DNA from 2 places in the Dietzia sp. 2505 genome. Region 2 is predicted to be linked to the other one. Evidence: riboswitches for the same ligand, from Rfam matches in the RefSeq annotation. Region 2 holds a riboswitch; the other holds the start of a gene.
The links. A riboswitch is a leader RNA that binds a small molecule or an ion and turns the genes downstream of it on or off. The one in region 2 is predicted to bind cyclic di-AMP.
Positions count from the first base shown of each region.

Region 1 (7,302 bases), 580 kb from region 2:
GGATGAGCGTGGTGGCCTTGGCGCGGGCCATCGCCGCGGCGCCGACCATGGTCTTGCCGGCCCCGCAGGGCAGTACGACGACCCCGGAGCCGCCCGCCCAGAAGGAGTCCGCGGCCATCTGTTGGTAGTCGCGGAGTTCCCAGGGCTCGGACTCGGTGGACAGGGAGATCTCGTGGGCCTCGCCGTCGACGTACCCCGCCAGGTCCTCGGCCGGCCACCCCACCTTCAACAACTCCTGCTTGAGCCGGCCGCGCTCGGACGCGTGGACGATGACGGTGTCGGCGTCGATCTCCGCCCCGAGCATCGGGGCGATCTTCTTGTGTCGCCTGACCTCGGCCAGCACTGCGGCGTCGAGAGAGATGAGGGTCAGACCGTGGACCGGGCTCTTGACCAGTTGTAGTCGGCCGTAGCGGGCCATGGTGTCCGCGATGTCGACCAGGAGCGGCTGTGGGACGGGGAAACGCGAGTAGGTGACCAGCACGTCGACGACCTGCTCGGCGTCGTGACCGGCGGCCCGCGCGTTCCACAGGGCGAGCGGCGTGATCCGGTAGGTGTGGACGTGTTCGGGTGCGCGCTCGAGTTCGGCGAACGGGGCCAGGGCCTGCCGGGCGTCGCCTGCCTGGTCGTGGTCGATCTCCAGCAACACGGTCTTGTCCGACTGGACGATCAGCGGTCCACCACTCACTTCGGTTCTCCTCGGTTCTCGCGGGCCCGCGTGGGTCCGACCCTCCAGTGTCCCGGAAATCGCCACGGAGGGTCGGGCCGGCGGGTGGGGTCAGCGGGTGGGGTCCACGTCGGCCACCGAGATGACGCGGTGCAACGGCAGGGTCACGGCCTCGGCGGAATCGGGTTCCACCCCTTCGATCCGGCCCCCCGCGACGGAGACGGGGATGACGAGCCGCGAGGTCGAGCGACCCTGCGCGTCGACCACGGAGACCGTGACCGCGGTGCCCGACCCGGCGGCCTCGTGCAGGCGGGCGATGGCGGCCTCACCCGTGTACCCGTCACCCGAGGAGCCGCGAGCCGACCGCACGCGGTCGGCCGAGCGCATCGCCGTGATCGCCGCACGGAGCTCGCCGGTGCTGGCGGCTCGCGTCGGGACCCGGGGGGTGCGGCCGGGGGACGTGGCCCGGACCCGGGCCACCGGGCGGGTGAGTGCGACGACGGCGCCGGAGGTGTCCTCGACGACGGGCGCGTACCCGTGCTCCCGGAGGGCCTCGACGAGATCCAACGGACGGGCCTGGGAGATGAGGACGGTCGGGGCGACTGAACGCAGGGCGCAACTCTCCGCCACCGGGGAGCCCAGGACCTGGGCCACCAGAGACGGGTCGTCACAGCGGAGGAACGACAACGCGGCCCCCGCCCGGAGTCGGCCGTGCCTCCGTGCGACGTCCTCGATCAGGTAGTCGAGGGACTGCGGGACCGGGGTGATCGAGGTCCGGGCGAGAAGATCCCTGATCCCGGCGGCTGTACGTCCCGAGTCCAGCGCCCGGCGCAGGGAGGTCTCGGTCACGCGGTAGGTGGTGGCGGCGCCCGCGGACTCGACGTCGGCGAGCAGCGCGAAGTCCGCCGCGAGCTCCGGGACGAGCGGGCCGGGGGCGAGGATGGTGAGGTCGGCCTGGACGATCACCTCGGAGACGGGTTCGGGGAGTGCCGCCGTCAGGACCGGCTCGAGCTCGTCGGCCGAGGGGGGACCGGCGGCGGGGGGGACGGAGACCAGGATCCTGGCCGCGCTGGTGGCGGTGGTCCCCACCACGAGGCCCAGCCGTCGCGCCTCGCCCACGGTCTGCGTGCAGGTCCGTGACCCGGCCCGCGAGAACCACACCGGCGAGAACCACCGGACGACCTCCGGCAGCAGGTCGTCACCGGGCTCTGCCCCGGGGTCGAGCCGGGACAGGGCGCGCAGGACCCGGTCGCGCTCGCCCGCCGCGGGCGGACCGACCGGTTCGCCGAGGGCGGGGACCGTGCCCCCGCCCTCGATCTCGGAGCCGACCCGCCACGGGGCACGGGGCATCGACCACCAGGCCAGGACGAGTTCGGCCCAGCGGCGCGCGCGATCACGTGCGGACCACACGTCCGCGGCCTCCGTGGGCGCCCACACCGAGTCGAAACCGGTCTCGCCCACGTCGGTGTCGCCGACGGCGATCAGGCCGGCGGCCGCGAGGACCTCCAGCAGAAGCGGGACCTCGTGCTCGTCGACGCCGGCGGCACGGGCGACACGACGGAGTTCCCGCACGCCCACCCCGCCGGCCTTGAGGGTGGCGGCCGGGTGGCGGGACAGCGCCGCGAGGAGCGCGTCGCACCGGTGGAGGAGGTCGAGGGCCGCCACACCCCCGGAGGCGTCCGCCGTCTCGGCGGCGTTGCTCTCGGCGGCGCTCCTGGCGGAGGCGGCCCGCCCGGTCGGGACCCCCGCGGATCCGGGCCCACCGGCCGCCGTGCCGGTAGCCGACCACGCGGGGACGTCGAGGAGGGACGAGCCGCTCTGGCGGGCTCCGTGTCGGGCCCGGTCCAGGGCGTGGGCGCGGGGCACGACCACCTCGCCCCCGGCGGTGCCGGTGACCGAGGCCAGCCCGGCGTCCGCCAGTTCCGCGGCCGCCGCGCGGACGGTCTCGGACGCGGCGGGTCCGAGGGCTCCGACCGGCGTGCGACCGCGGGCGACGGCCCCGAGGACGCCCAGTGCACGGTCGGACAGGCCGCTCCAGGCGGTGTCGAGGTGGGCTCCGACGGGCTCCCCGGGGAGGGGGGCCTCGACGGGCGCCGCGTCGACCGCGGCCCCGGTGACCGGGACGATCCGGGCGTGGGCCGGGTCGCCCCAGAACAGTGCGAGATCACGGAGGGTGTCGACGGCTGCGCGGAATGCCGGGTCGTCGTCGTCGACACCGAGGCGCCCCGACACCGCACCGATCGGCACCGGGCCGGAATCGGCTCCGAGCGCGGCGGCGGTGGCCAGCACGAGCAGGTCGGGCCACGTCAGGGTGCCCATCGCGCGCGCCGTCGACGCCGGCAACCGCAGGCGGGAGGCGAGCACGCCGAGCGAGGCCGGGGGAGGGGAGGCCACGTCCGCACGCAGCTCGCACAGTCGCACCAGTGTGTCGTCGGACAGGCCGGCCAGCCAGGCGGGGAAGTCGGGTTCACCGCTGGTGGGGTGTCGGGGCGTGGTGCGCGAGGTCGGCATATCCGTACCAGCCTAGTGAGATCCGGCCGGCGGTGAGTACCGGTGGCGGGGGTATCCGACCCGGTTGCTGACGGATCGGGCTCGAGGTGAGAGACTGACCACGTGGCTGCCAAGAAACTGACCTACGACAACCCGGGATGGCCCGACGACTCGTTCGGCGAGCACCCGGTGACCGAACTAGCTGCGCTCGTGGCGGGGGGGCTGTCGCCCTTCGGGCAGGAGATCTTCCCGTTGCCGCAGGAGCGCCTGAACTACGTCCACCCGGAGACCGTGGTCAACAAGTCCGTGCCGACCCGCTGACCTCCCCGCACGCCGTGATCACGCGGTGTGCCTCGCACGGTGTAGACGCGAGAACGGGCCGCCACCCCCTGCAGGGAGTGGCGGCCCGTTCTCGCGTTCGGGTCGACCGGGGTCAGTTGGCCAGGTAGGTGGCGAAGAACCCGTCCACGGCCGTCTGGTTCTCGGCGTACGCGGCGTCGACGAGATCCTTGTTGGCCTGGTATCCGTCGGTGATCGGCAGCGCGAGACCGCGACCCTCGGCGAACGCGGTGAGCGTCGCGACGTGCTCGGCGGCCGAGACGGCCTCCGGGGCGGCCGGCGCGACCGGGGCTGCCGGTGCGGGGGCGGGCTGGGCCACGTCGCGAGGCGTCGGGGCGGAATTCAGGCCGAGCTTGGCGGAGCAGGCGGGCCATGCCCCCCAGCCCTGTCCGGCGAGGGTCTTCTCGGCGATGGCGATCTGCTGCTCGCGGGTCGCCTGGTTGGCGGTCGGCGCGTACTGGGTGCCGCCGTAGGCCGCCCAGGTGCTCGGCGAGAACTGCAGCCCGCCGTGGTAGCCGTTGCCGGTGTTGATCCCCCAGTTGCCGCCGGCCTCACACTGGGCCAGACGGTCCCAGTCGGAGTCCGGGGCCGCGTTGGCGGCCGGGGCGAGGGCGAGCCCGGCGGCGGAGAACGCGGTGCCCGCGAGGACGACCTTCACCGCCGTCCTGGGCGCGGAGGCGGTGGCGGCAGCGCGGTGGCGTCCGGTGTTCGAGGTCATATACGCGTCAGTCCTTTTCACTCTGTGCCTACGGGGTGAGCTGTCGGGTTCGGACGAGTGCGCCCGGCCGCCTGCGGCGGCTTGACCCCAAGGCGACCTGCGGTCGCCGGCCCGAGGTGGGCCCTGATCGGGTCCCCCGTCCCCGCCCGGTAACGGTCAATGTCGCATCGGCCGCAGGGCGGGGTTCGGTGGTGCGTCCGATGCCAACTCGCTGACGAGTCTGCCCCGAACAGTAGCGGCTTGATGCCGGATCGTCACCATTCTGAGATAAAACCAGGTCACACAGTGGGGCGGGAGGCGACGTTATCGGCTTGTTACCTGGAACTTCGGGAGAGAGTGGGTTCCGTCACACCCTGGGCGGCCGGGAGCCGAGAATCGCGTACAGCAGCCCCAAAAGGAACCCGACCGGGGTGAACACCATCGCGCCGACGTACAGGAATGTGGGCGCGTCCCTGTCGAGGACGAACGGGGTGAGTGCGGCGAGGATGGTGAACACCACACCGACGGCGAAGACGGCGAGCGCCGCGACGAACAGACCGCGGCGTCTGGGCCGGGCCGGGGCGGGCTCGGCCGCGTGGGGCGCCCAGGGATCGGGGTCGTCGGCTGGGGGTCGGGCGTCGGAGGTCACACGGGGGAGGGTACCGGCCCGGCGGGGGCTCCGGGCCACCGCCTCGGCGAGGGTAGTCTCGAGTGATTCGTGGTGGATGTCGGTCGCACGTGTGCGCGATCGTGTGGAGAGGTGGTTCGCGGTGCCCAGTGGCAGGGTCAAGTGGTACGACGCGGAGAAGGGTTTCGGCTTCCTGTCCCATGAGGGCGGGGAGGACGTCTACGTCCGGTCCGACGCGCTCCCGGACGGGGTGGACACGCTCCGGCCCCGCCAGCGCGTGGAGTTCGACATGGTCTCCGGTCGGCGTGGTCCCCAGGCTCTGCGGGTGGTCGTCCACGAGGAGCCCACCGTCGTGCAGGATCGTGCCCCCCGTGGCGGCCCACGACACTCCCCCGATGAGCTGCACGGGATGGTCGAGGACATGATCAAGGTCCTCGAGACGACCGTCCAACCCGAGTTGCGGCGCGGCCACCGTCCCGACCACAAGGTGTCGGGTCGCGTGGCGTCGGTGCTCCGCGCGGTCGCCCGCGAGCTGGACGCGTGACCTGCCGGCTCAGTCCGCGTAGGTGATCCCGACGGACCACTCGCCGCTGAGGATCGTCTCCGAGCCGTCCGCCGCGTAGACGAGGGCGACCGCTCGGAGCGCCAGTCCCTCGATCCGTCCCTCGTCGGGGAGGGTGACCGGGATGAGCAGTTCGCCGGGCCCGTCGGGCTCGAGGGTGTATTCGCGGAACCCGTCCGCGCGGATCTCGTAGACGTCGAGCGTGGCGCGGCGCAGTTCCACCGGCAGCCGGACCGTGAGGGTGTGTTCACCCGTGACGGTGAACTCGCCCACCGGGTTCGTGTAGCTCGTGCCATCGAGGTCCGTCGCCGCGAACGGCAGTACCTCCACGTGGTCGCGGTCGGTGGCGACGGTGATCGCCGGCACCGCCCCGTGACGGGAGGCCGAGCCCTGCCACGCTCCGACGATCGCGGCGACCATGATGATCACCCACGCCAGGATCGCCCAGGTGACTGGACGGACGCGGGGGCCGGACGCGGGGGCATCGCTGTGAGAGCTCACTCCTCCATTCTGCCGAGCAGGCGCGCGCCGAATGCACGGGGGTCACGAGGCGCACCGGGGAACCTGGGCCGGTTGCCGCCGAGTCCCGGTACCAGGGTGGACCCGCGTGCGGTCAGGAGAGATTGGCCGAACAGCAGGGCGCCCACGACAGCGATCACGCTGAAGCCCACGGTGAAGTCCGGTGGGAGGAGTACCCCCAACGCACCGCCCGCGACCCACGCCAGCTGCAGCGCCGTCTCCGACCGGCCGAACGCGGAGGACCGTGCGGAGTCGGGGATGTCCGTCTGGATCGACGCGTCGAGCGCCACCTTGCCGAGCGCGCTGCACACCGCCGCCACGAGTGCGAGGGGGGCCGCCGCCCAGATGTTCCCGAAGAACGCCGCCACCACCGCCGCGGAGAGTGCTGCGCCCGCCGCCGTCGTGGTGATACGGCCCGGTCGCCCCAGGGGGAGACGGGCGCCCACGGCATTTCCTGCGAACGTGCCCAGTCCTCCTGCCGCACCGGCGATCGCGAGCATCCCGGCCTGTTCCGCCGCCGTGGCGTTCTCCTGGGCCTTGGCCACGAACGCCAGGAACAGGGTGAGGAAGCCGGTCATGAACCGGACCATCGACACGGCCCAGAGATTGGCCAGGACCTGACGGCCGAGCGGCCTGGTGAGAACGGACTTGAGCCCGCTGACGAGCGGGCGGCCGCGGTCCACGCGCAGGGTCGCCGACTCCTCGTCGAGCGAGGCCTCGGCGTGTGCGGGGATGGTCATCGCGATGTACGCCGACACCAGCGCCACCGCAGCGAGCAGCCACAGGGCCGCGTCGGAGCCCCACACCCACGACACGGCTCCGGCGAGGGCCCCCGCGATCAACGACCCGCCCACGTGGCCGAGCACGGTCAACCGGGAGTTGGTCCGGACCAGGTCGAGCGCCGGCGGCAGGACGTGCGGGGTGATCGACGCCTTGACCACGCCGAAGGTCTTGGACAGCACGAGCATCCCCAGCGCGAGGGGGTACAGCAGCCACGAGTCGAAGTTGAGCGCGAGGATCACCGCGAGCACCGCGCGCAGGGTGAAGGTCAACGACACCGTGAGGCGCCGCCCGCTTCGCAGCCGGTCGAGGGCCGGTCCGATCACCGGGGCGATCAGCGCGAACGGGGCGACCGTCACGAGGAGGTACAGGGCCACGTTGCTCCGCGACTCGGCGGTGGCGGCGGAGAAGAACAACGTGTTGGCCAGGGCGACGGCGAGGATGGCGTCGCACGCGAAGTTGGCGACGGTGACGTAACTCAGCTGCGACAGGCCCGATCGGTTCGCCCCGTCGGCGTGGAAGATCCGCCGGACGCCGCGGCCGACGGTGGCCGCGGCTCGACGGGTCGGCCCGGGGGCGCGGTCAGCCAATGAGGCGCACCTCGTACATCGTCGGCCACAACT
Region 1 is NZ_JBEPON010000001.1:27,949-35,250, forward strand. Features, by position in the region: gene ABIE38_RS00105 (DNA repair helicase XPB) at 1-685, opposite strand, end outside; gene ABIE38_RS00110 (helicase-associated domain-containing protein) at 776-3,175, opposite strand; gene ABIE38_RS00115 (hypothetical protein) at 3,278-3,475, shown strand; gene ABIE38_RS00120 (transglycosylase family protein) at 3,588-4,211, opposite strand; cyclic di-AMP (ydaO/yuaA leader) riboswitch at 4,223-4,379, opposite strand; gene ABIE38_RS00125 (hypothetical protein) at 4,558-4,839, opposite strand; gene ABIE38_RS00130 (cold-shock protein) at 4,961-5,362, shown strand; gene ABIE38_RS00135 (DUF2771 family protein) at 5,372-5,881, opposite strand; gene ABIE38_RS00140 (MFS transporter) at 5,878-7,269, opposite strand; gene ABIE38_RS00145 (glutaminyl-peptide cyclotransferase) at 7,262-7,302, opposite strand, start outside.
Region 1: it holds a riboswitch for cyclic di-AMP, as region 2 does, so the genes downstream of both, ABIE38_RS00120 (transglycosylase family protein) here and ABIE38_RS02735 (C40 family peptidase) in region 2, are expected to answer to the same signal.

Region 2 (7,302 bases):
GACGAGGGTCGCCGCGCGATCGCGCAACCGGGCCGCACGCTCGAACGCGCCGCCCGCCGCGATCGCGTCGATCCGGTCGACCATCGCCCTGACGGCCGCCGAGTTCCGGCCGCGGACCAGGTCCTCCCAGTGCTGCGCGTCAGGAGGGGTGCCGAGGGTCTCGACGAGGTCCAGCCACGCCGCTCTGGCGTCCTCGGCTCTCCGGAACGGCCCGAGGGCGGACGGATGCTCCGGTGTGCGGGTCACCTGTCCACGGATCGCGCGCCCGGAGGGTGGGGAGAGCCACCACCCGCGACGGGGACTCCGCGAACGCCGGTTGTACGGCGGCTGCAGGGAGTCGATCAGCCGCTCCTCGACGGTCCACGCCTCGAGGAGGTGCGCACACCGCACCGACTCGACACTCGCGGCCAGGCCGACCATCGTGCGCATCCTGCTGCGTGAATCCGCACCGGAATAGTACGAGCGGGCCCTCCTCCGAACCGACACGGATGAACCCACGTACAGGGCGCCGCCCGCGCCGTCACGGAAGAGGTAGACCCCGGGGCCGGTGGTGAGCGAGTCGGTCAGCGCGGCGCGGCGGCGCACACCGGGGGCGAGGCGGCCGTCGTACGCCCGGAGTTCGGTCAGCGTGGCCACCCCGCAGTCGCCGACCCTGGAGATCAGGGCGTGGAGGACGTCGACGGTGGCGCGGGCGTCCTGGAGTGCCCGGTGGTTCGGCTCGATGGTGGATCCCAGATGGGCGGCGAGTTCACCGAGTCGGTGCCCGCGGGTCTCGCCCCGGTGCAGGATCCGACGTGCCAGGGCGAGCGTGCAGACCGACGGGGGATCCGGCCACTCATGGTCGGTCGATACGGCCGCGGCACGGAGGAATCCGAGGTCGAACCGCGCGTTGTGGGCCACCAGGACGGCGCCACGGGAGAATTCCAGGAACGTCGACATCACCTCGCCGAGGGTGGGCGCCCCGACGAGGTCGCCGGGGTCGATGCCGGTGAGCCGACTGATGTGCCCCGGCAGGGCACCGTCGATGGCGACGAACGTGGACAGCTCCGCCCGGATCTCGCCGCCCCGGACGCGGACCGCGCCGATCTCGGTGATCTCGTCGGTCCCCGGCCGGGTGCCGGTGGTCTCCAGGTCGACAACGACGAACGTCACCTCGGAGAGCATCGGCTCGAGTTCGTCGAACGCCGCCTGGACCCCCTGGGTCCCGGGCGGGCGGACCGGCTCGCGCGTCGGGGGAGTGGGCATGGCCCAGACGGTAGCGACCCGGTCCGACAGGGTGTGACGGACCGACGTGCGGCCGCCTCGGGGATGGATGTCGTACCCCGCCGATACGGTCGGCGTCGAGCCGCAGATCGCGGCCCGGTAACGAATGGGCAACACGCCCAGGACGGAGTGTGACGTAGATCATGTTCTCGATGGACTGCTCACGGTGTCCGGTCCGCCCGCGCCGGTGCGAGGACTGCGTAATCTCGGTGCTCTTCTCCGAAGAATCCCAGGTGGACGCGCTATCCGAGGAGTCGTGCGGGTACGTCCTGGAGCCGGATGTGCGATCGGCGATCGAGGTGCTCATGGAGCTCGGAATGGTCTCGAGCGTCGAGATCGTGGCGTCGGAAACGGCCGCCTAGCGGATGGACTGGACTTCGACGAGATGGTTTCGTAACCTTTTCGAGACCTCGGAAGTCATCACCCGCCCGCCGGTGGGGGGCCGGGGTCACCACCAAAGCGCCACCACGGCGCACCGGGGAACCACGTTCCACTGGGGTGAATCGCCCGAGGGCCGAGAGGTCCGGGCGTAGGACAGACTTCCGTGTCCGAACCCGTCAGCTAACCCGGTCGGTGTCCAGGAAGAAAGAGGAAATCACTCTCGTGGGAGCCCACAGCATCAAGGCCAGCTCGACCGGGCGCCGTGTCGCCACCGCAGGACTGCTCGCAGCGGGAGCCGCCATCGCCGGCGCCGGGACCGCGGCCGCCGCACCGGTGACCGTCGACGTCCCCGTCGAACTGCGTCTGCCCGGTGTGCCCGCACAGGTCACCGTCGATCTCCCTGAGGGCATCGCCCTCCCGGCCGGCCTCGCCCAGGCCGCCGCCGCACAGGCGGCCCCCGTCGAGTTCGCCGCCCCGGCGCCGCAGATCTCCACCGGTCAGCGCATCCTCGACGCCGCCAGCACCCGCGTCGGCTCGCCGTACGCATGGGGTGCCACCGGCCCCAACTCGTTCGACTGCTCCGGCCTGACCTCATGGGCGTACAAGGAGGCGGGCATCTCCATCCCGCGCACCAGCCAGGCCCAGATCGGCGGCGGGACCCAGGTCTCCAAGGCCGACCTGCAGCCGGGGGACATCGTCGCCTTCTACAGCGGCGCCAGCCACGTGGGCATCTACGCCGGTAACGGCCAGGTCGTGCACGCCCCGTACTCCGGCACGTCGGTGAGCTACGCGCCGCTGGACTCCATGCCGTTCTACGGCGCGACCCGCTACTACTGAGTCGCCTCGCACCACGCTTTTCCGCGGACCCCGCCGAGCACCGGTCACGTAACCGGTACCGGCGGGGTTCGTCGTCTGTACCATCTCGACCACGGAGCGTGACGGTGTCCCCGCCGCGCTCCGGCCGTCACCGAACAGAGACCCGAGAGTGCCACATTTCCCCATGACCCACAGAGTCCGGTCGGCCGCGCTCACCGCGGCGACTCTCGTCGTCCTGAGTTCCGGTGTCGTGACGGTGTCGGCCCAGACCGCGGACCCCTCCCGGGCCGTGGGTCCGGCGGAGATGGTGGGCCCGGCGCAGAGCACGGTCCGGGCCGGAGATGACTCGGCGGAGGGCCCACCCGGTGAGGACCTGGCGGAGCTGGCGAGATTGTCCGGGGAGGCCGGGGCGCTCGGGGAGGAGCTCCATCTGGCGCGGGCGGAACTCGAGCGGGCCAACGCCGAGCGGGACCGACGCGAGCGCGAGGCCGGGGTCGCCGCGGGCCTCGCCGTGGTCGCCGATGCCGGTGCCTCGCGCGACCAGTCCCTGGTGGATCGACTCGCGACCGTGCGTTATCGCGGGGGCGACACCGGGGCCACGCGGGCCGCCGTCCTCGCCGAGAGCCCGCGCGACCTGGTCGACCGGCTCGGTACGTTGCAGCGGCTCTCCGGCGCCACCACCACCGCACTGGACGCCTCGCGTGCCGCCTCGGTGGAGGCCGCCCGCCTCCGCAGGGACGCGGACGTGGCATCGGAGATCGCGCGGGCCTCGGCCCGGGACGCCCAGGGGCGGGCGGATGAGCTCGATCGGCGCTCGGAGGAGATGCGGGTGCGGATCGATGAGGTGAGACGTCGTGTCGACGCCCTCTCGGACGCGCAGCGCGCACTCTGGGCCGGCGGCCCCCTGGTCCCGCCCGGCTACGTCGCCCCGGCTGTCGACGGCGTCAACACGGCGGCGCTGAACGTGGCGCTCACCCGGCTCGGTTCCCCGTATTCCTGGGGGGCGACCGGCGCCGAGGAGTTCGACTGCTCGGGACTCATGGTGTGGGCGTACGCGCAGGAGGGGAAGACGCTACCGCGGTCGAGTCAGGCGCAGGCGGTGTCGGGCGCGCCCGTCGCGATGGCCGACATCCAACCTGGCGACCTGGTCATCTACTACCCGGGGGCGACCCACGTCGGTATGTACGCCGGCGACGGGCTGGTACTGCACGCGCCGACCTATGGCGTCCCGGTCAAACTCGAGAAGGTCGACGCGATGCCGATCAGCGGGATCCGTCGGTACTGACTCGGGGACGCCGGGCGGGACATCCCCGGACACTGTGGCAGTCTCGGACGTGATGACGAAGACGCTGCTGATCACCAACGACTACCCGCCGCGGCCCGGCGGAATCCAGTCGTACCTGGAGACCTATCTGGCGCATCTCGATCCCGAGGACGTGGCGGTCCTCGCCTCGACGTTCCGGGGCAGTGAGTCGACCGAGTACGACGACTCCCGTCCCTACCTGGTCGAGAGGGTGCCGACGGAGATGCTGCTGCCCACGCCGGAGCTCGCGGCGCGTGCGCGGAGGCTCGCCTCGGATTTCGGGGCGAGCACGGTGTGGTTCGGTGCGGCTGCGCCGCTGGCCGCGATGGCGCCCGTCCTCCGGGAGGGTCCCGTCACGCGGATCGTCGCCAGCACCCACGGCCACGAGGTGGGGTGGTCGATGCTGCCGGGTTCGCGGCAGGTTCTCAGACTGATCGGGGAGTCCACCGACGCCGTCACCTACGTGAGTGACTACACGCGACGTCGTTTCGCGGCGGCGTTCGGCCCACACGCCCGACTGGTGCACCAGCCGGGAGGGGTCGACACGGACAGGTTCCGTCCCGACCCGGTGCGGCGAAGGGCGATCCGGGAGCGATACGGGGTGGCCGACCGGGAGGTGATCGTGTGCCTGTCGCGACTCGTCCCGCGCAAGGGTCAGGACGCGCTCATCCGCTCGATGCCGGAGATCGCCCGCCGAGTTCCGGGAGCCGTCCTCGTCGTCGTCGGTGGTGGTCCGTACCGGCGGACGCTGGAAGGTCTCGCCCGCAGGCACGGAGTGTCCGACCGGGTCATCTTCACCGGTCGGATCCCGGCGGACGAGATCGTCGACCACCACCGGATGGCGGACGTGTTCGCCATGCCGTGCCGCACCCGGGGCGGGGGACTGGACGTGGAGGGGCTGGGGATCGTGTACCTGGAGGCCTCCGCCTGCGGTGTCCCCGTGGTGGCCGGCCGGAGTGGTGGTGCCCCGGAGACCGTCCTGGACGGGAGCACCGGTCTCGTGGTGGACGGGACCTCGGACGGCGAGATCGTCGAGGCCGTGGCCGGTCTGCTCTCGGACCGGCCACGCGCCTCCGCGATGGGCGTCCGCGGACGCACCTGGGTTCTCGGATCGTGGCGCTGGGAGGACCTGGCTCGCGACATGCGACGGGTGCTCTCCGGCGACTGACCCCGCTCCGACCCCGGTCCTGGCCTCGGGTCAGGCGTAGAGGTCCTCGATCTGTGCCGCGAACTTCTGGTGCACCACGTTCCGCTTGACCTTGAGGGAGGCGGTGAGCTCCCCGGTCTCCTCGGTGAACTGATCGGGCAGCACGTGATACTTCTTGATCGCCTCCGAGTGGGAGACGGTCCGGTTGGCCCGGGACAGTGCCTGGTCGAGATGCTCGATCATGTCCGCGTCCCGGAGCAGCTCGTAGAGCGAACCGGTCTTGCCGTGGTGGGCCTTCCACCGCTCCAGCGCCTCCGGGTCGAGGGTGAGCAGCACCGAGATGAACGGCTTGCCGTCGCCCACGCACACCGCCTCGGCGACGAGCGGATCGGCCCGGAGCGCGTCCTCGAGCTGGCTCGGGGCGACGTTCTTGCCCCCGGCGGTGACGATGATCTCCTTCTTGCGGCCGGTGATGGTCAGGTAACCGTCCTCGTCCAGCGACCCGAGGTCCCCGGTCCTGAACCACCCGTCGGAGAACGCTTCGGCGGTGGCGCGCTCGTTGCGCCAGTATCCGGAGGTCACCACCGGTCCGCTCACCTCGACCTCACCGTCCGGTGCGATCCGGACCGCACACCCGGGCAGCGGCTGGCCGACTGTGCCGATACGCATCTGACCGGGGGTGTTGACCGCGATCGCGGCGCACGTCTCCGTGAGGCCGTACCCCTCGAAGATGTTGACCCCGATGCCGTCGAAGAAGTGCGTCAGGCGCTCGCCTAGGGGTGCCCCGCCCGAGATGGCGATCTCGCAGCGTCCGCCGAGCGCCGCGACGAGCTTGGCGTAGACGAGCTTGGCGAACAGGGCGTGGCGGAGCCGGAGCAGCGGCCCGACCCGTCCACTGCGGTTGGCCTTGGAGTACGCGACAGCGGTGTCGGTGGCCTTGTCGAACATCCAGGCCTTGAGGGTGCCGCCGTCCTGGGCGGTGGCCTGTGCCTTGTTGAAGACCTTCTGGAACACGCGAGGGACGGCAAGGATGTAATGGGGCTGCATCTCGGAGAACGTGTCCACGAGATTGGTCAGGTCCGACGAGTGGGCGATGCGGACACCGGCGTGGAACCCGGCGTAGGTGATGGCGCGGGCCAGCACGTGGGCCAGGGGCAGGAACATGACGGTGGTCGCGTCCTGACGGAGGTACTGGTTGAACGGGGTCTCGAGGACCGCGAGGGCCTCGGACATGAAGTTGCGGTGGGTGAGCATGCAGCCCTTGGGGCGTCCGGTGGTGCCCGAGGTGTAGATCAACGTCGCGGGGGAGTCGGCGGTCACCCCGGCGCGCCGTTCGTCGAGTACCGAGTCGGGCACATCGGTCGCGCCCGCGGCGAGGGCGTCCAACGCGGGGGTGGCTCCCTCGATCACGAGGACGTCGGGGGCCGCCTCCAGCCCGGCGATCCCCTCGCGGGTGGTGGCGGCGTGGGTCTCCTTCTCGACGATGACGAGCCGGGCGCCCGAATCCTCCATGATCCAACGGATCTGCTCGGCCGAGGAGCTGTCGTAGACGGGCACCGTGACCGCGCCGGCGGCCCAGATCGCGAAGTCGATCACGTTCCACTCGTATCGGGTCGAGCACAGGAGGGCGACCCTGTCCCCGGCCTGGACGCCCCGGGCGACGAGGCCCCGACCCACCACGCGGACCGTCTCGGCGAACTCCCTGTTGGTGACATCCGTCCACCGACCGTCGACCGGCCGCTGGAACGCCACGTTGTTCGGCGTCCGCCCCGCACGGTCGTATGCCGCCTGGGCGCAGGACCAGTCGTCGGGGACGGTGAACGTGGCGGGGGCGGCGACGTATTCGCGCAAAGTGTCCTCCTGGTGGAGACGATCGATGGTCTAATCGCAGTGAGGACACACTATCCCCGGGGCCGGACGGCATCCACGTCACCCGTGTGCCCGGGCGCCGGTCGCCGGAGCGCATCCCGACCGAAGATATGTGAAGCTGGGGGATATGAGCGAGGACAACGGCGCCCCAGAGGTGTGGCCGACCAGCGACTCCACGGTGATCGACGCGACGGTCGAGGACGTGATGGCCGTCATCTCGGACTTCGATTCGTATCCCGAATGGTCCACGTCGATCCGGGTCGCCGAGGTCCTGTCCGTCGGCGCGGACGGTCGGCCGGACCGGGTCCGGTTCGCCCTGGAGGCGGGCGCGATCGTCGACGACTACGTCCTCGCCTACTCCTGGTCGGCGGACCACAGGGTCGTCGAGTGGAGGCTGGAGAGCTCGGCGCTGCAACGTGCCCAGAAGGGCTCCTATCGCCTCGAACCGGTCGAGGGCGGCACCAGGGTCGACTACGAGCTGGAGATCGAACTCGTGGTGCCGGTGATCGGCCGGCTCCGCGAC
Region 2 is NZ_JBEPON010000001.1:605,655-612,956, forward strand. Features, by position in the region: gene ABIE38_RS02725 (DEDD exonuclease domain-containing protein) at 1-1,245, opposite strand, end outside; gene ABIE38_RS02730 (hypothetical protein) at 1,473-1,625, shown strand; cyclic di-AMP (ydaO/yuaA leader) riboswitch at 1,706-1,853, shown strand; gene ABIE38_RS02735 (C40 family peptidase) at 1,867-2,481, shown strand; gene ABIE38_RS02740 (NlpC/P60 family protein) at 2,645-3,745, shown strand; gene ABIE38_RS02745 (glycosyltransferase family 4 protein) at 3,798-4,931, shown strand; gene ABIE38_RS02750 (AMP-dependent synthetase/ligase) at 4,962-6,761, opposite strand; gene ABIE38_RS02755 (SRPBCC family protein) at 6,907-7,302, shown strand, end outside.